2 regions of the Aquincola sp. J276 genome follow, and region 2 is predicted to be linked to the other one. Evidence: riboswitches for the same ligand, from Rfam matches in the RefSeq annotation. Region 2 holds a riboswitch; the other holds the start of a gene.
The links. A riboswitch is a leader RNA that binds a small molecule or an ion and turns the genes downstream of it on or off. The one in region 2 is predicted to bind glycine.
Positions count from the first base shown of each region.

Region 1: it holds a riboswitch for glycine, as region 2 does, so the genes downstream of both, LRS14_RS12860 (D-amino acid dehydrogenase) here and gcvT (glycine cleavage system aminomethyltransferase GcvT) in region 2, are expected to answer to the same signal.

Region 1 covers NZ_JAJONC010000001.1:2,798,578-2,803,013, reverse strand. The annotation lists gene LRS14_RS12880 (alpha/beta hydrolase) at 1-100, opposite strand, end outside; gene LRS14_RS12875 (NnrU family protein) at 100-678, opposite strand; gene LRS14_RS12870 (MaoC family dehydratase) at 752-1,240, shown strand; gene LRS14_RS12865 (hypothetical protein) at 1,237-1,746, opposite strand; glycine riboswitch at 1,866-1,957, shown strand; glycine riboswitch at 1,958-2,071, shown strand; gene LRS14_RS12860 (D-amino acid dehydrogenase) at 2,128-3,420, shown strand; gene LRS14_RS12855 (Bcr/CflA family multidrug efflux MFS transporter) at 3,425-4,436, opposite strand, start outside.
Region 2 covers NZ_JAJONC010000002.1:58,941-63,376, reverse strand. The annotation lists gene LRS14_RS18105 (GTPase domain-containing protein) at 1-1,009, shown strand, start outside; gene LRS14_RS18100 (hypothetical protein) at 946-1,080, shown strand; gene LRS14_RS18095 (nucleoside/nucleotide kinase family protein) at 1,081-1,707, opposite strand; gene LRS14_RS18090 (hypothetical protein) at 1,808-1,993, shown strand; glycine riboswitch at 2,039-2,139, shown strand; glycine riboswitch at 2,152-2,267, shown strand; gene gcvT (glycine cleavage system aminomethyltransferase GcvT) at 2,350-3,465, shown strand; gene gcvH (glycine cleavage system protein GcvH) at 3,506-3,880, shown strand; gene gcvP (aminomethyl-transferring glycine dehydrogenase) at 3,909-4,436, shown strand, end outside.

The DNA of each region.
Region 1 (4,436 bases), on a different contig from region 2:
GCGTCTCCTGCTTCCACCACAGCGCCCCCAGCATCAAGGCATAGGCCGCCAGGGCCACCACCAGCAGGGCGGCCAGCGCCTTCCAGGCCAGGCGCCGCATCATCCCAGCGGGGATACGCCGATGAGCCAGCTGTGCAGCCAGAAGACGAACAGCAGCCACACGCCCACGCCGGCCACCAGCGTGATGACGGTGCCGCGCAGCGTGCCGGGCGGGTACACCGTGCCCTCGCGCCGGTCACGCCGGCGCGAGACGGCATACAGCACGATGGCCCACACCAGGAAGCTGCCGAACAGCACCACGTCGGCCAGCATGCCGTTGGCCAGCAGGTGGGCGAAGGCCCAGACCTTCACGCCCAGCACCATCGGATGGTGCAGCGCGGCCTTGATGTGGTTGCGCGGGCTGTCGGAAGCGGCCAGCAACACGAAGGCGATCAGCGTGAGCAGCAGTGCCGCATGCCGCATGCCACGCGGCGGCTGCCACAGCAGCACCGGGTCCAGCCGCGCCTGGCCGTAGCCCCACACGATGAGCACCAGCCCGGCCAGCGACACCAGCGAGTACAACCCCTTCCAGCGCCGCAGCCCGTGCGCGGCGATCTGCCGCTGGCGAAAGCCTTCGGCAAAGATGCGCGTGGCATGGGGGCCGAGGAACAACAACAGTCCGGCGATCAAGGCGGTCATGGCGATGGCGCTGTGCGCGATGGCGGGAATGCCGGCATTCTCACCCTCCAGCCATCACGAACGAGGAGGTGAGATGAGCGAGGCCCAAGCCGGCGCCGTGCCGGCAGACAAGCGCTTTTACTGGGAGGACTTTCCGGTGGGCAGCGTGCGCGAGTTCGGCGCCAAGCGCGTCACGCGCGAGGAGATCATCCGCTTTGCCGGCGAATTCGATCCGCAGCCTTTCCACCTGAGCGACGAAGGCGCTGCCCGCTCGTTGTTCGGCCGCCTGTGCGCCAGCGGGTGGCACACCTGCGCGATGGTCATGCGCATGATGTGCGACGAATACGTGCTGGACAGCAGCAGCCTGGGCTCGCCGGGCATCGAGAACCTGCGCTGGCTCAAGCCGGTGTACGTGGACGATGTGCTCAGCGTGCGCCTGGAGGTGCTGGAGGCCCGGCCCATGGCCAGCAAGCCGCAGGTAGGCTTGGTGCGTTCACGCTGGCAGGCCAGCAACCAGCACGGCGAGCCGGTGCTGACCATGGAGGGCTGGGCCATGTTCGGCCGTCGCCCGGGCGCGGCCTAGAAACGCGAACGTTCGGCCAGCGCCACGCTGCCGCCGGGCAGGCCGCGCTCCAAGCGGTCTTCCAGCTCGCCCAGCGTGGCCGCGATCGCATTGGCGTTCTGCTCGAAGGCCAGGCGCTGGCGGTCTTCCAGCTGCTCCATGCGCTGCACCAGGGCGCTGCGCGTCTGCTCGTGGGATTGGGCGAGGCGCAGGGTCTCGGCGGCGATGAAGCTGCGCAGCTCGGTGAAGCGCGAGGCCTCGGCGGTGTCGGCCAGGGCACGCTGGGCCTGCAGGTCCTTGTTCAGCCGGCGCTGCTCCATCAGCAGCGTGGCCTGCAGCGAGATGGCCCAGACCACGAACACCACGCTCAGCACGGCCACCAAGCCCAGCATGATCAGGCCCAGCGGCGCTTCCACGGTGGTGAAGCCCAGGTACAGCGGCGTGGGCGTGGCAAACGCCGACCAGTTCAGCAGCGCAAAGCCGGCGGTGAGCACCAGCACGGCGAGCACGAGCAATGTGCGACTCATGGGTTTCTCCTTGTTCGATCCGGCACCGCGACGCGGCAGCCCGGGCGCCGAGTGTCGCCGCTGGCGCAACCCATGGGCTGTCGGACAACACCCCGTCACATCCTCTGCGGCTAAACTCGGCCGCAGATTCAGGAGAGCGCATGCCACCACCGGCATGCCGCCGAAGGCGCAACCTCCCATGCACGCTCAGGCACCGTACTGGATCTGTCGATTGGCCGACGCTGGAGAGTGAAGCCCGCCACGGGCTTCCACCGAAGGAGCAAGGCGCCATGCCCGTGAGGGGCCGGCGCTGAATCTCTCAGGTACCGAGGACAGCGGGAGCGGCACGAGCGCGGATGCGTTCGTCCCTTCCATGACTGTTCGTTTCCTGAGAGTACCTCCATGAAAGTCATCGTTCTCGGCGCCGGCGTGACCGGCGTGACCTCGGCGTGGTTCCTGCAGCAGGCCGGCCACGACGTCACCCTGATCGACCGCCAGCCCGGCGCCGGCCTGGAAACCAGCTTCGCCAATGGCGGGCAGATCTCGGTCTCGCATGCCGAGCCCTGGGCCAATCCCGGCGCGCCGCTGAAGGTGCTGAAGTGGCTGGCGCGCGAGGATGCGCCGCTGCTCTTCCGCCTGCGGCCCGATGCGCAGCAGTGGCTGTGGGGCCTGCAGTTCCTGCGCGAATGCACGCCGGCACGCACGCGCCACAACATCCGGCAGATCGTCAACCTGGGCCTGTACAGCCGCAGCACGCTGCAGCAGCTGCGCGCGCAGCTGGACATCCCGTACGACCACCTCACAAAGGGCATCCTGCACTTCTACACCAGCCAGCAGGAGTTCGATGCCGCGCAGGAGCCGGCCCGCGTGATGCGCGAGCATGGCTGCGAGCTGGACATGAAGACGGCCGACGAGTGCGTGCAGATCGAGCCTGCGCTGGCCCAGTGCCGCGACCGCATCGCCGGCGGCAGCATGACGCCCAGCGACGAATCGGGCGACGCCCACGCCTTCACGCAGGTGCTGGCGCGGCATGCGCAGGCGGCCGGGGTGCGCTTCTTCACCGACACCCGCATCGTTGGCATCGAGCGCGAGGGCGACCGGCTGGCCGCGGTGCAGGTGGCCGATGCCGACGGCAAGGTGCGCCGCGAGGCAGCCGACAGCTTCGTGCTGTGCATGGGCTCGTTCAGCGCGGCCTTCGCGCGGCAACTCGGCATCACGCTGCGCATCTACCCGGCCAAGGGCTACTCGGTCACGTTGCCGGTGATCGACCCGGCGAACTCGTACAACGTCTCGCTGACCGACGACGAGTACAAGCTGGTGTTCTCCCGCCTGGGCGACCGGCTGCGCATCGCCGGCACGGCCGAGCTCAACGGCTACGACACCTCGCTGAACCTGGTGCGCTGCGAAGCCATCGTGCGCCGCACCCGCGAGCTGTTCCCGCAGATGACGGACGGCCAGGGCGCCCGCTACTGGACCGGGCTGCGACCGGCCACGCCGTCCAACGTGCCCTACATCGGCCGCTCGAGGATCAGCAACCTGTTCCTCAACACCGGGCATGGCACGCTGGGCTGGACGCATTCCTGCGGCTCCGGCCGTGCCATCGCCGACATCGTGAGCGGCCGCGTGCCGGAGCTGGACTTCGCCTTCTGCGGCCTGCCGCAGGCGGCGCCGGCCGGGCGGCTGGCCGCCGCGTAAGGCTTCAGCTGGGCACGGGCCGGGCCAGCCGCCGGTAGGCCAGCAGCGCCAGGCCGCCGGCCACCGCCATGGCCAGGCCCATCGGGCAGGCGCTGCCGTCGTTCATCAGGCCGACCGCCGCGCCGCTGGCGCTGGCCAGCGTGAACTGCAGCGTGCCCATCAGCGCCGATGCGCTGCCGGCCTGGTGGCCCTGGTGGGCCAGTGCCCCGGCGGCTGCATTGGCGCCGACGAAGCCCAGCGATGCCACGAACACGAACAGCCCCAGCAACGTGCCCGGCAGCGCCAGGGCCGGCCATGCCGGCGTGAGCAGCGCCACCGCCAGCAGGCCAGCACCGGCAAACGCAGCCACGGCAAGCGCGGCTTGCAGCAGCGTGCCCGCGTCATGCTGCTTGAGCAGCCGGTGGTTGAGCTGCGCCGCGGCCACCAGGCCCAGCGCATTGGCGCCGAACACCAACCCGTAGGCCTGCGGCGAGAGCCCGTGCAGCTCGATCAGCACGAAGGGCGAGGCCGCGATGTACGCGAACATGCCGGCATTGGCCAGGCCGGTGGCCAGCGCATGGCCCAGGAAGCGGCGGTCCCGCAGCAGCCCGGCGTAGGTGCGCAGCGCCTTCAGCGGCGAGGTGTCGCGGCGCTGCGCGGCCGGCAGCGATTCGGGCAGCGCCAGCCACGAGGCCAGCAGCCCGGCCACGCCGCAGGCCGCCAGGATCCAGAACACCAGGCGCCAGCCGCCCAGGCCCAGCACCGCCGAGCCAGCCAGTGGCGCCAGCATCGGCGCCAGGCCCATCACCAGCATCAGCCGCGACAGCACGCGGGCGGAGGTTTGCGGATCGAACCGGTCGCGCACCATGGCCATGGGCACCACGATGCACACGCAGCCGCCCAGCGCCTGCAGCAAGCGCAGCGCGGTGAGCATGGCCACGCCCTCGGCCAGTGCACAGCCGATGGAGGCCAGCAGGTACAGCGCCAGCCCGGCATACAGCGGCGGCTTGCGGCCGAAGCGGTCGGCCAGCGGCCCG
Region 2 (4,436 bases):
GCTGGGCAAGCCGGTGGTGGTGCTGCTGAACCAGCTGGGCCCGCCGCAGCCGCGGCCGCTGGAGGAGGCGCAGCGCCAGGCCTGGCAGCAGCGCGTGCAGCGACCGGTGCTGGCGCTGGACGCCTTCGCCCGCTGCTGGGTGCAGGAAGGGCGGCTGCTGCAGGCGGTGGCCGATGCCCTGCCTGCGGCGCGGCGCCCGGCCATGGCGGCGCTGCAGGCCGCCTGGCTGCGCCGCAGCCAGGGCGTGTGGCACGAGGCCATGGCCGAGCTCGCGCACCGCCTGGCCCGCGCCGCGCTGGACCGCGAGGCCCTGCCCGCCGGCGGCCTGGGCGCGCGGCTGAAGGAGCTGGGCGTGGCCGTGGGCCGCAGCATCGGCCTGCAGCCCGACGAGGCCGGCGGCCCGCAGGCGCGGGCGATGGAAGCCCTGGCCGCCCGCGTGGCCGAGGACACCCGCGGCTCCACCGACCGGCTGATCGCGCTGCACGGCCTGCAGGGCCGGGCGGAGGCGGATGCGGTGCTGTCCCGCGTGGCGGCGCAGTTCGCGCTGCGCGCGCCGGTGGACGAAGGCCGGGCCGCCCTGTGGGGCGGCGCGGTGACGGGCGCGCTGGCCGGCCTGAAGGCCGACCTGCTGACCGGCGGCCTGACCCTGGGCGGCGGCATGCTGGCCGGCGGGCTGCTGGGCGCGCTGGGCGCGGCCGGCCTGGCCCGCGGCTTCAACCTGATGCGCGGCGTGGAGGCGCCCAGCGTGGCCTGGTCGGACGCCGCGCTGGACGACATGGTGCACGGCGCGCTGCTGGGCTACCTGACGGTGGCGCACTTCGGCCGCGGCCGCGGCGGCTGGACGGCCACCGAGCATCCCCCTTCTGGAACGAGGCGGTGGCCGCCGCCATCGCCAGCCACCGGCCGGCGCTGCGCCGCCTGTGGGCGGCGCGGGCGGAGGCCGGCGTGGCCGTCTCCGCCGAGGCCGACCGCCACACCCTGCAGGCCGGGCTGCAGGCGTGGCTGGTGACCGTCAGCGCCGAACTGCTGCGCGGGCTGTATCCGGACGACGCCGGCGCGCTGCAGCCGCCGGCGGGCTGATCAATCCCAGCGCAGCAGCCAGTCGGCACGCGCCCGGGTGGCCTCGATGCGGCGGGCGTTCGGCTCGTCGCTGCCGTCCACCCAGGCCCGCGCCGCCTCCGGTGAGCGGCCGAATTGCACATGCCGCGCCACCAGCCGCCGCAGCCGCGTTGGCTCGTCGCCTTCCACGTACCAGGCCTGGGTGAGCAGCGGGCGCACCGCGGCCCAGGGGCCGTCGTCGAGCAGCAGGTAGTTGCCCTCGGTGATCACCAGCGGCACCTCGGGCGTCACCGCGATGGCGCCGGCCACCGGCTCCTCGATCTCGCGCCGGAACTCGGGCGCATACACGGTTTCGCCGGGCACGGCGGCATGCAGGCGGCGCAGCAGGGCGGCGTAACCGGCGGCATCAAAGGTGTCGGGCGCGCCCTTGCGCTGGTCGCGGCCCAGCCGCTGCAGCTCCGCCTGCGCCAGGTGGAAGCCGTCCATCGGCACCACCACCGCCCTGCCGCCCAGCGCGGCGGCCAGGGCCTGCGCCACCGTGGACTTGCCCGCCCCGGGCGTGCCCACCAGCCCCAGCACCGCCCGGCGACCACTGGCCAGCAGCGCTTCCGCGCGGGCCAGGGCCTCGGGCGGCAGCGCCACGGCCAGAGCGCAGCGGCTTGTTACCTGTGCTGGAAATCCTGCGGCAAGCTTTGTCATCCGAAATCCATCTTGCGTCGTTAGAGGTGCCACGCGGCGCCAACAAGCCGTGAGACAGCCCCGCATGATGATCCAGAAATCCGCTCATCCCGTGCAGCCCGCCGGCTCCCGCCGCAGCGAGCCCTTCGAGCCCCCGGCAGACAAGGGCCAGAAGTTCGAGCCCTTCCTGATTCCCGCCATGGGCCGCGACCGCCGCAGCATGGCGCGCGAACTGCGCATGGACCAGCGCCGCTGACCCAGCGCGGCAGCGGCCCGGCCCACCCGGGGGCCTGGGCTACACTGCCGCCCGCCAGGAGAGAGCCGCTGCGGCATCCCAACGCAACGGCCGCCGAAGGCGCAGGGGCACAAGCTCCGAACGCTCAGGCAAAAGGACTGGCAAGACGCCCCGTCGGGGCGTTCCTCACTGGAGAGAGGCGGGCCGCGAGCCCGCCCACCGAAGGGGCAAGCCGTGCCGCCGCACCACGCGGGGCCCGGCCAATCTCTCAGGTAAAGCGGACAGCGAGGGCATCACCCCACCCAGAACGCCCGACGGCGGTTATGGTGGGTGATCGATGGCCTCTTCGCTTCCCCTTTCACCCCGGGAGACATCCGATGTCCGCTGAACTGCTCCAGACGCCGCTGCATGCGCTGCACGTGGAACTGGGCGCCAAGATGGTGCCCTTCGCCGGCTATGCGATGCCGGTCAACTACCCCGGCGGCATCCTCGCCGAGCACCGGCAGTGCCGCGATTCGGCGGCGCTGTTCGACGTCTCCCACATGGGCCAGCTGCGGCTGCCCGATGCCGCCGCCGCGGCCGCCGCGCTCGAGACCCTGGTGCCGGCCGACATCGTCGATCTGGGCGTGGGCAGGCAGCGCTACACCCAGCTCACCAATGCCTCGGGCGGCATCCTCGACGACCTGATGGTCACCCGGCGCGAGAACGACCTGTTCCTGGTGGTCAATGCCGGCTGCAAGGCCGACGACATCCGCCACCTGCAGACCCACATCGGCCACCGTTGCCAGGTCATCCCGCTGCCCGACCGTGCCTTGCTGGCGCTGCAGGGCCCGAAGGCGGTGCAGGCGCTGGCGCGGCTGAATGCCGACGTGGCCCGCCTCACCTTCATGACCGGCGGCAGCTTCGCGCTGAACGGCGTGGAGTGCTTCATCACCCGCTCCGGCTACACCGGGGAGGACGGCTTCGAGATCTCGGTGCCCGCTGAGGAGGCCGTGGCCCTGGCCCGCCAGCTGCTGGAGCAGCCGGAAGTCAAGCCCGCCGGCCTGGGCGCGCGCGACACGCTGCGGCTGGAAGCCGGCCTGTGCCTGTACGGCCATGACATCGACACCACCACCTCGCCGGTGGAAGCCGGCCTGGCCTGGTCCATCCAGAAGGTGCGGCGCCCCGGCGGCGCGCGGGCCGGCCACTATCCCGGCGCGGCGGTGATCGAGAAGCACCTGGCCGGCGGTGCGCCCAGCAAGCGCGTGGGCCTGGTGGGGCTGGAGCGCATCCCGGTGCGCGAAGGCGCCACCCTGCACGACGCCCACGGCCACAAGCTGGGCCGCGTGACCAGCGGCACGCTGGCGCCCACGGTCAACCAGCCCATCGCGATGGCCTACCTGGCCGCCAACCATGCACAGCCCGGCAACGAGGTGCATGCCGACGTGCGCGGCAAGCGCCTGCCGATGCGGGTTAGCGCGATGCCCTTCGCGCCCCACCGCTACCAGCGCTGAACCCCTTCCATCCCACCCCACGAACCCCAGGAGCGAGCACATGACGATTCAGTTCACCAACGACCACGAGTGGATCAATGCCGGCGACACCGATGCCGCCATCGTCGGCATCACCCAGCATGCGCAGGACGCGCTGGGCGACGTGGTGTTCGTCGACCTGCCCGAAGTGGGCAAGACCTTCGAGAAGGGCGACGTGGCCGGCGTGGTGGAGTCGGTGAAGGCCGCGGCCGACCTGTTCATGCCCGTCACCGGCGAGGTGGTGGAAGTGAACGAGGCGCTGCGGGCCGACCCGTCGCTGGCCAATTCCGACCCGATGGGCGCGGGCTGGTTCTTCAAGGTGCGCGTGGCCGATGCCGGCCAGCTGGGCGGCCTGATGGACGAGCCGGCCTACCAGGCCCTGCTCAAGACCCTCTGATCCCTCTTCCCTGCCCGCGAGCCTTTCCATGCTGATGCCTGCCCTCCAGCCGCTTGGCGACCTCGAGAACGAGGCCGAGTTCACCGCCCGCCACATCGGCCCCGACGCGGCCGACGAGGCGCACATGCTGTCGGTGATCGGGGCGGCCTCGCGCCGCGCGCTGATCGACGCCATCGTGCCGCGTGCCATCGCCCGCGGCACGGCCATGACGCTGCCCGCGCCGCTGACCGAGGCGCAGGCGCTGGCCGAGCTGAAGACGGTGGCCGCGCGCAACCGGCTGCTCAAGAGCTTCATCGGGCAGGGCTACCACGGCACGCTGACGCCACCGGTCGTGCTGCGCAACATCCTCGAGAACCCGGCCTGGTACACCGCCTACACGCCCTACCAGGCCGAGATCTCGCAGGGCCGCATGGAAGCGCTGCTGAACTTCCAGACCATGGTGACCGACCTCACCGGCATGGCCATCGCCAATGCGTCGATGCTGGACGAGGCCACCGCCGCGGCCGAGGCCATGACGCTGGCGCTGCGGGTGGGCAAGAGCAAGAGCACCACCTTC